2 regions of the Acutalibacter muris genome follow, and region 1 is predicted to be linked to the other one. Evidence: predicted binding sites of a transcription regulator. Region 1 holds the regulator's gene; the other holds the start of a gene.
What was found. Region 1 encodes LexA, which represses DNA repair genes until DNA is damaged. Its sites were predicted from a motif close to CNAACANNTGTTNG; they were not measured.
Positions count from the first base shown of each region.

Region 2: dinB (DNA polymerase IV) is a predicted target of LexA. The motif match lies at 1,462-1,475, and genes of this name have one in related genera.

Region 1 is NZ_CP021422.1:115,330-122,351, forward strand. Features, by position in the region: gene ADH66_RS00555 (GNAT family N-acetyltransferase) at 1-190, opposite strand, end outside; gene ADH66_RS00560 (SDR family NAD(P)-dependent oxidoreductase) at 192-953, opposite strand; gene ADH66_RS00565 (YcxB family protein) at 1,131-2,408, shown strand; gene ADH66_RS00570 (hypothetical protein) at 2,476-2,925, shown strand; gene ADH66_RS00575 (5'-methylthioadenosine/adenosylhomocysteine nucleosidase) at 2,952-3,665, shown strand; gene ADH66_RS00580 (hypothetical protein) at 3,682-4,401, shown strand; gene ADH66_RS00585 (TetR/AcrR family transcriptional regulator) at 4,674-5,273, shown strand; gene ADH66_RS00590 (flavodoxin domain-containing protein) at 5,313-5,831, shown strand; gene lexA (transcriptional repressor LexA) at 5,839-6,420, opposite strand; gene ADH66_RS00605 (M23 family metallopeptidase) at 6,890-7,022, shown strand, end outside.
Region 2 is NZ_CP021422.1:1,326,582-1,329,472, reverse strand. Features, by position in the region: gene ADH66_RS06740 (ABC transporter ATP-binding protein) at 217-1,329, shown strand; gene dinB (DNA polymerase IV) at 1,503-2,699, shown strand; gene ADH66_RS06730 (putative DNA modification/repair radical SAM protein) at 2,692-2,891, shown strand, end outside.

The DNA of each region.
Region 1 (7,022 bases):
CTATATCCCGCCCGCCGTATTGTACTATGCACCGGGTGGTGGGGTCGGCGTCCTCGTAGAACTCCTCCCGTATGCGCCCGGGGGTGAATACCTCGTGGGAGCCCTCCCAGTATTCCAGCACACGGGGGTCTTTAAGCCAGCGAAGGAGCAGGGGCGCGTCGGACGGCTCTAATAAGCGCAGGGTGACCATATTATATTTCCGTAAACTGCATAAGAAAGCCGTGGGGCAAAAGCTTTCCTATGAGGCGGTAGAGCTTATAGAAGAAGCTGTTGGTATAGACCAGCTTGCCGCGCTTTGCGGCCTTTAGGGAGCGGGCGGCCACCTCCGGGGCGCTGACCCGGGGCAGCTTGTCTATAAGCCGTGAGCGGCCCTCGGGGACGTTTGCCACCCTCCAGAACTCGGTGTCCATTGGGCCCGGGCACACGGCCAGCACCTTTATGCCCCGGGGCCGCAGCTCGTCATGCAGGGCCTTTGACAGGGAGAGCACGAAGGACTTTGTGGCGGCATAGACGGACATACGGGGGGTGGGGGCAAAGGCCGCGATGGAGGAGACGTTTATGATAAGGCTGTCGTCCAGCATATAGGGCAGGCAAAGACGGGTCATCCCCATAAGGGCCCGGCAGTTAAGGTCCACCATGTCCGTCTGGGCCCGGCGGTTGGAGGAGAAGAAGTCCTCACACTTGCCAAAACCCGCGTTGTTTATAAGCACCTTTATCTCCGGGGTATTCTCTTTAAGAAGCTGCTCGAAGATGTCCAGGCTCTCCTCCTCTGAGAGGTCCAGGGAGATGGCGGCGATGGTCTTGTCCGGGTGCTCCCCGGCAATCTCCTTTAAAAGCTCCTTGCGCCGTGCTATGAGCCAGAACGCGTCCACGCTGGGATACTCCGCGATCACCGCGTTTATATACTCCCTCCCAAGGCCGCCGGAGGCCCCGGTTATCACTGCTGTTACCATTGCTGTCTCTCCTTTCATGGACCGCTTTTGTACTAATATATAAATTGTACGACATCCCGGGCCCGCCGTCAAGTAGAAGAATGGGGAAGAATATTTACAAATATATCTTTCTTTTGGGGGCAAAGCTGTGATATAATAGAAAAAACAACGTAAAAATGCAGAGAGGATGTTTTAATTTTGAAAAAAACCATGTGTTTTATAGCGGCCCTGCTTCTCATAGCGGCCCTGCCCATAGGGGCGCAGGCCGAGGCCTGGACCGGGGTGGACTTTACCCTCGAGGCCCCGGAGAACCTTTACCAGCTGGGGCCGAGCCTTGAGGAGACCGACCCCGCCTGGGCCCTGGCCGGAATCGGGGACGCGGCGGGCAAGCTGGAGGAGTACAGGGAAATGGGGGTGCTGGTGAACTTCCTTTCAGAGGACGGCGCCACGGATATCTCCGTCATGAGGAAGGAGTCCGAGGAGGGCCAGCGGATATTCGACCTGCGGCTTATGGAGGAGGGCGACAAGGCCAAGTTTCTGGACGGCCTTGCCAAGGCCGGGGACGAGAACGTGACCATAGACAAGGGCTGGTTTGAGAATAAGGCGGGGCTTTTATTCTATCGGATAAAGATAGACGTGGCCGGAGAGCAGGAGATGCACGAGCTCATATACGGCACCATCATGAACGGCTACTCGCTGAACCTTGACATACACACCATAGACGCGGCCATGACCCCGGAGCAGGAGGAGCTGGTGCGGCAGATGGCCGACTCCATGGTGTTCACCAACATTTTGGAGAAGCCGCCGGAGGACTACAGCAAGGCCGTCAACACTCTGCTTTTGATGGTGCTGATGCTGGCGGCGGTGGCCGGGCCTCTTATCTATGTGCCTATCAAGAGCAAGCGGGACAAGAAGAAAAAGGCGAAGCTTGCCGAGCAGCTCTCGGAGTTCCACAAGGTAAACGGCAGGGATACCGCCCACGGCGAGGCCGCCTTTATCAACGAAACCGACTGCACCAGGGAGGCAATACGGCGCTTCAGCTTCTATCAAGCCTATGTGAAGAATGTGGGCGAGGTGGTCTTCGGGGCGCTGCTGTGCGTGGTGACCGTCTGCGCCGCGTTCCTGATAGACTCGGTCTGGTGGATAAAGCTGGCGGCGGTGGCCGTGACGGTGTACTATGCCTATAAACTCATAGGTATGCAGGGGGCCGTTGAGAAGATACAGATAAAGGTCCACAGCCAGGGCACCAGCCAGACTGCCCACTATACCTTCTATCCCGACGTGTTCCGGGTGTCGGGGATACAGTCCGCCAACGTGGTGCCCTATTTCCAGATAATGGACGTCAGAAAATGCGGCCAGTACCTCTATCTGTACTATGGCCCCGACAACGCCTACCTGGTGGACACTTACGGCTTCAAGCTGGGCGAGAGCGGGGAATTTGAAAAGTTTATCCGGGGAAAGATGCAGAAGCAATAAATTTTCCCGGGGCCTTTGCGACTTTACTATAGGAGAGCCTTCCTATTATATAAAGGAGCTGAGACAGATGAAAAAGCTGGGATTTTACGCGGTGATAGTTACAGCCCTGGTGTTTGCCCTATGGTTCTGCACAAAGGACGGCATGAAACCCGACGAGGCGGCGGCCCCGCCAGTGGATTCGGTGGGAGCGGTGCTGCTGGAGAGCCGGTCCATGGGCCGCAGGGTGCGGGTGGAGGACCCGGAGGACATTGGGCGGCTGAGCGAAACCTTGAGCACCCTGTCCGAGGAAAACGGCGTTATGGTGGACCTTAACGAGGACTTTCCCGAGCATATGCGGGACTGGACCCTCGAGTGGCTTTCCCGCGAGGGGGAGAGCCAGGCCCTGGTGGAAATAAGCCGCGTGGGCACGGTGTTCCGGGGGGACCAGTGCTTCAACCTCCTGGGCGGGGAGATCTTTAATATGGACTACCTCCGGGGGCTTTTGCTGGGGCTGCCGGAGGACAGCGGAGGGAAGTAATAATACTGAAGGAAAGGAAGATAGAAATGGAGAAAAAATCACCCATCGGCATTATAGGAGCAATGGAGGTGGAGGTCAACAGCATAATAGCAAAGCTGAGCGGGGAGGAGAGCGATTCTATAGCGGGGCTGCTGTTCCACAGAGGTGAGCTTGAGGGCGTCCCGGTGGTGGTGGCCGAGTGCGGGCCCGGAAAGGTAAACTCGGCAGTCTGCGCCCAGATAATGATACTGAAGTATAGCCCAAGGCTCATAATAAACACCGGGGTGGCAGGGGGCGTGGGCGTGAAGATAGGAGATCTGGTGGCCGCCGAGTGCTGCGTGCAGCATGACTTTGACACTACCGCCATGGGTGACCCTCTGGGTACGCTGTTCCTCCGGCGGGGCGGTGACAGCGAGGATATCCTTAAGCTGCCCTGCGACAGCGGGGCCAGGGAGGTGCTCCTTGAGGAGGCCCGGAGCATATACGGCGGGGCCCATGCCGGCGTTATCGCCACAGGGGATATTTTCGTGGCGGACAAGGAGAAGAACCGCTGGCTGGGGGAGAAGTTCGGAGCCAGGGCCGTGGAGATGGAGGGCGGCAGTATTGCCCAGGTGTGTTATATGAACAAGGTCCCCTGCGCGGTGCTGAGGGCCATCTCCGACAGCGCCAACGATGACTCGCCGGTAGACTTTCCCTCCTTTGCCAAGGAGACGGCTGAGAAGAGCGCGGAGCTCCTTATAAGAGCGGTGCGGAAGCTCTGAGCGAGGGTAGGGCATTATGAGAGAGATGGAACAGATGGCCCTGTCATACCTGGGGCGGAATCCTATACTCTGTATGGACATGGTGGAGGCCCTGCGCCGGGGGGACGGCGTGGTAAGTGCCGTGCGCACGGACGGGGTGCTGATAAGCATACCCAGAAGCGGAGCGTACCTGCTGGCGGCGGGGGATACGGCGGCAGCCGAGGCCCTGGGAGGACTTATCCGGGGAGCCAGACAGCTGGCGGTGCATGACAAAGATAACGCCCAGCTCCTGAGGGACGAGCTGGGCTTCACAGCCCTGATGGAGTGCCGTGCGGCGGCATACGTGAACCCGTTTCCGCCGGGGAGCAGAGGCTTTGACCTGCTACAGGTGAAGCCCCTGGGACCGGAGCAGGAGGAGGCGCTTATGGAGAGCTTCCCCGGGGAATTTGATCGGGACGAGCTTAGAGAACGGCTCGCGGCCCGGGCGGTCTACGGAGTCCTCCATCGGAGGGAGCCCGAGGGCATAGTGGGCGTCTACCCGGAGGGAGGCGTCGGAATGCTGGCAGTGCGGCAGGATTTAGGGGAGCAGGCGGCAATGGAGCTGCTGGGAGGCCTTGTGGCCTATATTACCGGCTGGTGCCTTGATAAGTGCCTTGCGCCATTTGTACATATCCCGGTGGAGGACGGACTGCTGCTTTCGGTTTATGAACAGGCGGGGTACACGGTCTGCGAGAAGAATATGTACTGGCTGGGCTAAGCGAGGCCGGTCAAGCCGACTTCGCATAGCGAAGGCCAAGAGTTTGCTTTGCAAACTCTTGGCCTTCTACGCTTGCTAGGGGTTTGGGGACGAGAAGTCCCCAAGGTCTGTTGCCGTTGACTTGGCTGCAAGCCAAGTCGGCCAAAAAGTAAAAAAGCCCGAAGAATATGTAGCACTTTTTCAAAGAAAAAGTGCTATTTCTCTGCTTGACAAAACGAACGACCGATAGTATAATAAACGAACTAACGAATGTTAGCAGAAAGGGGTCAGATATGGATACCAAAGAAAAAATCGTATGGGAGGCCCTGAAGCTATTCTCCACCCGGGGCTATGGGGCAGTGTCCGTACGGGACATCGCCGCCGCAGTGGGTATCAGGGAGAGCTCGCTATACAACCATTTTCCCAATAAGCGCGCGATATTCGACGGTATTGTGGATATCTGCTGGGCTAAAGCGGAAGAATACTATCATTCTCACGGACTTCCCTTTTCAAGCAAAGATGACCTGTCCGTGTTCCAAGGTGGCGGCCAGGAGCTGGAGGAGACCGTGCTGGAGGTGTTTCGGTTCTTCTTTGAGGATCCGTGGAACACACGGTTTAGAAGGCTGCTCACCGTCTGCCAGTTCGACGACAGCCGCTCCGGCGAGCTTTATAGGCGGCTTTACTGCCAGTATCCTGTGGAGGTCCAGGAAAAAATATTCACCGGTCTCATGGAAAGGGGCATTTTCAGGACCGGGGACCCTAGGGTGCTGGCGGAGCAGTTCTATGGCGGGGTATTCCTGCTGCTTTCGGCCGGGGAGAGCTGGGAGGAGGTCCGACCTAAAATCACTGCCCAGGTGCGGCAGTTTATAGGAGACCATAAAACCTATAAATAAACAGAAAGCCGCGCGTTTTGCGCGGCAGGGAGGTCAAGAATGAACACAATAATTATTTACAGATCAAAAACAGGCTTCACTAAAAAGTACGCCTTATGGCTGAAGGAGGACCTTGCCTGTGACTGTGTGCCCTATGAGGAGAGGGGAACAGTAGACTTCGAGAAGTACCAGACTATAGCTTTCGGCAGCGGATGCTACATCGGAAAGATAAATAAGCTTTCATGGCTGAAAAAGCAGCTGCCAAGGCTTCGGGGAAAGAAAATAGCGGTGTTTTTCACCGGGGCTATGGAGCCCGACGCCCCGGACGTGCGGCGTTTGGAGCGAGAGAACTTCACCCCGGGAGAGCTGGAGCGCATAAGGCCCTTTTACCTCCAGGGCGGGCTGAACTATGCCGCCATGAACCCCATAGACAGGTTCCTGATGGCGGGCTTCCACAAAATGCTCAGGGCCCACGCGGACTCGGCGAAAGAAAGGGTCATGCTCCAGAACCTCCAGGAGTCCTTTGACAAGACCGACAGGGAGAGCCTGAGGCCTCTTGAGGAGTATTTAAAACAGTAATAACACTTTAATAGTACCGCAGCACCGCTATGACCCTGCCCAAAAGGGACACATGGTCGGAGTAGATGGGCTCAAAGTCCGGGTTCTCGGGCTGCAGGCGCACACCGCCCGGCTCCCGGTACAGGCGCTTTACAGTGGCCTCGTCGTCTATCATGGCCACAACTATCTCCCCGTCATCTGCCGTGGGGGTGCGCTCCACTATGACGTAATCGCCGTCAAGGATCCCCGCGTCCCGCATACTGAGCCCCACCACGTGCAGGGCGAACAGTTCCTTACCGCTCTTCTGGGGGAAGGGCACATAGCCCTCTATGTCCTCTATAGCCAGTATGGGCATACCCGCCGTGACCCGGCCCAGGATGGGCACCTGGGCGGCAGGCTCCGCCCCCTCGATACGAATGGAGCGGTTGAGCCCGGCGTCCCGGGTGATATAGCCCAGGCGCTCCAGGGTCTTTAGGTGGGCGTGCACCGTGGAGGTGGAGCGAAGGCCCGTGGCGTTGCATATCTCCCGGACCGTGGGCGGGACCCCGCCGGGCATGGTTTTAACGAGATAGTCGTACACCTTTTGCTGGCTTTTCGTTAAGCCGTCCATTAGGCAGCCTCCTTTGCACGTCTTTTCAAATATATAAATCTGTTTGGAGAAAGCCGGCGCTTTTGCAAAGCGAAAGAGAAACGCTTCGCGCTTCAGAACTTCTCCGAAGGAATGCTTTGCGTATATTATAACATGGTTTATCTGAAAATGCAAAACGAATGTTTGGATTTTTTTATTTAAAATTCACCCGGAAATTCTTTAAGGATTATTCACAGCTCTTTAACAACTCCTTGTCCGCCGGAGAGTATAATAAGCTTGTAAGAAAGAGGTACCGAATATCTCTTTCTGTACATGTTCTACCCTCCTCAATAATACCCCTCAAGCAAAAAGGAAGGGCCGGCTTATGCCGGCCCTTCCTGCCTTTTTTCGCTGGCCGTATAAACCCGCTGCTTTCAGGCTAAAATACTGTTACAGAACGGCTGACACGGTGTGTTGACCGTCCAGATTACCACTGAAAGGAAGCGAATTTATGAACGGCAAACGCTTTTCGGAAAATAAGGCAAGGCGCAACGGCTTCTACCTGGCGCTGGCTGTGTGCCTGGTGGCGGTGGGCATAGCGGCCTGGAGCACCTTTGACGCGGTGCAGGGCTACATCTCCGCCA
Region 2 (2,891 bases), 1.2 Mb from region 1:
ATAGAGTGCATTAAAGCCCATATAACCCAATGGATATGATGCAAAATTTTTATTCGTCAAAATACACATAAATGAATTAAGAAAATTGTTTTTTGGTAAAAGCGTCTAAAGCTGGGGATAAATCTTTGGATATATCACGACTTTTCAAGAAGGTTCTTTTCTGGTATAATACAGATAAATCATTAAGGCTCCCATAGCCTGACAGGAGGAAAACATATGGCAAGCTTGAGTTTGAGAAATATCTATAAGATCTATTCCGGTGGCGTAACTGCTGTTACGGACTTTAACCTGGAGATCGAAGACAAGGAGTTTATAATCCTGGTCGGCCCCTCCGGCTGCGGCAAGTCCACTACCCTGCGCATGATCGCCGGCCTTGAGGAGATCAGCAAGGGCGAGCTGTACATTGGCGACACCCTTTCTAACGACATCGCCCCCAAGGACCGCGATATCGCCATGGTGTTCCAGAACTACGCTCTGTACCCCCATATGACTGTGTATGATAATATGGCTTTCGGCCTGAAGCTGCGCAAGACCCCCAAGGACGAGATCAAGCGCCGCGTTGAGGAGGCTGCACGCATCCTTGACATCGCCCACCTGCTGGACCGCAAGCCCAAGGCTCTGTCCGGCGGCCAGCGTCAGCGCGTGGCCCTGGGCCGCGCCATCGTCCGCGACCCCAAGGTCTTCCTGCTCGACGAGCCGCTGTCCAACCTGGACGCTAAGCTCCGTGCTCAGATGAGGACCGAGATCTCGAAGCTCCATATCAAGCTGGGCACCACCTTCATCTACGTTACCCACGACCAGACCGAGGCTATGACCATGGGCGACCGCATCGTGGTCATGAAGGACGGTTTCATCCAGCAGGTGGACACGCCCCAGAACCTGTATGAGTTCCCTGTAAACGAGTTCGTGGCCGGGTTCATGGGCTCTCCCCAGATGAACTTCATCGACGCCAAGGTGGCAAAGTCCGGCAGCGACTATACCCTGACCTTCGGGGCCTGCACCATCACCGTGCCCCAGAAGAAGGCCGAGGGCACCGACATCGGCAACTATGTCGGCAAGGAGGTTGTCTTTGGCATCCGTCCTGAGGACGTACATGACGAGCCCGACTTCATTGAGAAGGTCGGCGGGGCCCACGTCACCTGCGAGGTGGAGGTCACCGAGCTTATGGGCGCCGAGACCTATCTGTACCTGAACTGCGAGGGCAACGCTGTCACCGCCCGCGTGGAGCCCACCTCCACCGCCAAACCCGGCGACAAGTGCAAGATTGCTTTCGACCTGAACAAGATGCACGTCTTCGATAAGGAGACCGAAGTCACTATTCTGAACTAAAATCTGCCATATGTTTGGGCCGGCGGGGAAACCCGCCGGCTCTTTTTTGCTGCTTTAGAGTAAAGGAAAGCACAATTTACCCTTTAATTTCCCGTCTTGGGAAGTTTTTATTATTTTCCCCCTTGACATACGCGAACACATGTTCTAAAATAATATAGAAGGGGGGCGGCTCTATGGAAAACGGCATACTGCATGTGGACATGAACAATTTCTACGCCTCTGTGGAGACCCTATATGCACCGGAGCTAAAAGACGTGCCTATGGCCGTGGCCGGGGATAAGGAGAGCCGGCACGGTATAATACTCGCCAAAAATATGCTGGCCAAAAAGCGCGGCGTGCAGACCGCCGAGCCCATCTGGCAGGCTATGCGTAAATGTCCTGGGTTAAAGCTCGTGCCGCCCCACCACGAGCGCTACTCCATGTTCTCGGCCCTGGCGAAGAAAATATACTGCGATTATACCGACCTGGTGGAGGCCTTCAGCCTGGACGAGTGCTGGCTGGACGTGTACGGCAGCCAGCGGCTCTTTGGCTCCGGCCGGGAGATAGCCGAGCAGATACGCGCCCGGGTGAAGGAGGAGCTGGGGCTCACGGTGTCCGTGGGAGTTTCCTTCAACAAGGTCTTTGCAAAGCTGGGCAGCGACTATAAAAAGCCCGACGCCGTTACAGAGTTCGGCCGCGCCGAGATGGAGAGCATTATCTGGAAACTGCCCGCCGGTGAGCTGCTGCTGGTGGGCCCCACCACCCGGAACACTCTGAAGAAGTATGGGATCAACACCATCGGGGATATCGCCAAAATGGAGCTTACCACCCTTCGCCGGCTTATGGGCCGCGCAGGCGAAACTCTGTGGAGGTACGCTAACGGCCTTGACGACACCCCTGTACAGAGCGTAGACGCCCATGAGGACCCCAAATCCATCGGCAGCAGCACCACCCTGCCCCGGGACATCACCACAGACAGAGAGGTTAAGGAGACCCTTTATAGTCTGTCGGAGACAGTGGCCGCAAGGCTGCGCAGAAGCGGGCTCAAGGCCGGAGAGGTCCAGATAACCATACGCAACCCGGAGTTCCAGGAGATCCAGCGCCAGCGGCAGCTGGCGGCGCCGGTATGCGACTCCCGGTCCATATATGAGGCTTCCTGGGAGCTGTACCGCCGGGAAAATAAGCGCTGGGCCATAAGGCTGCTTGGTGTGCGTGCGGGAAGATTGGTCCCCGCCGGGGAGAGCCAGATAAGCTTCTTTGAAGACAGCGACGGCATAAAACGCCGGGAACAGCTGGAAAGCGCTGTGGACCGGGTGCGGGAAAAGTACGGCAGCGGCAGCATAAACCGGGCCTTTGCGTTAAAACCCCATAGGGAGGACAGGCATGAGTGAATATGACATCTTCCAGAAGCTTGAGATACTGACGGACGCGGCCAAGTACGACGTGGCCTGCACCTCCAGCGGCGTGGACCGCCCCGGCATGGAGGGCAAGCTGGGTACCGCCGCCAAGGCCGGCATCTGCCACAGCTTCGCCGCCGACGGCCGGTGCATCTCTCTTTTAAAGGTGCTCATGAGCAACGACTG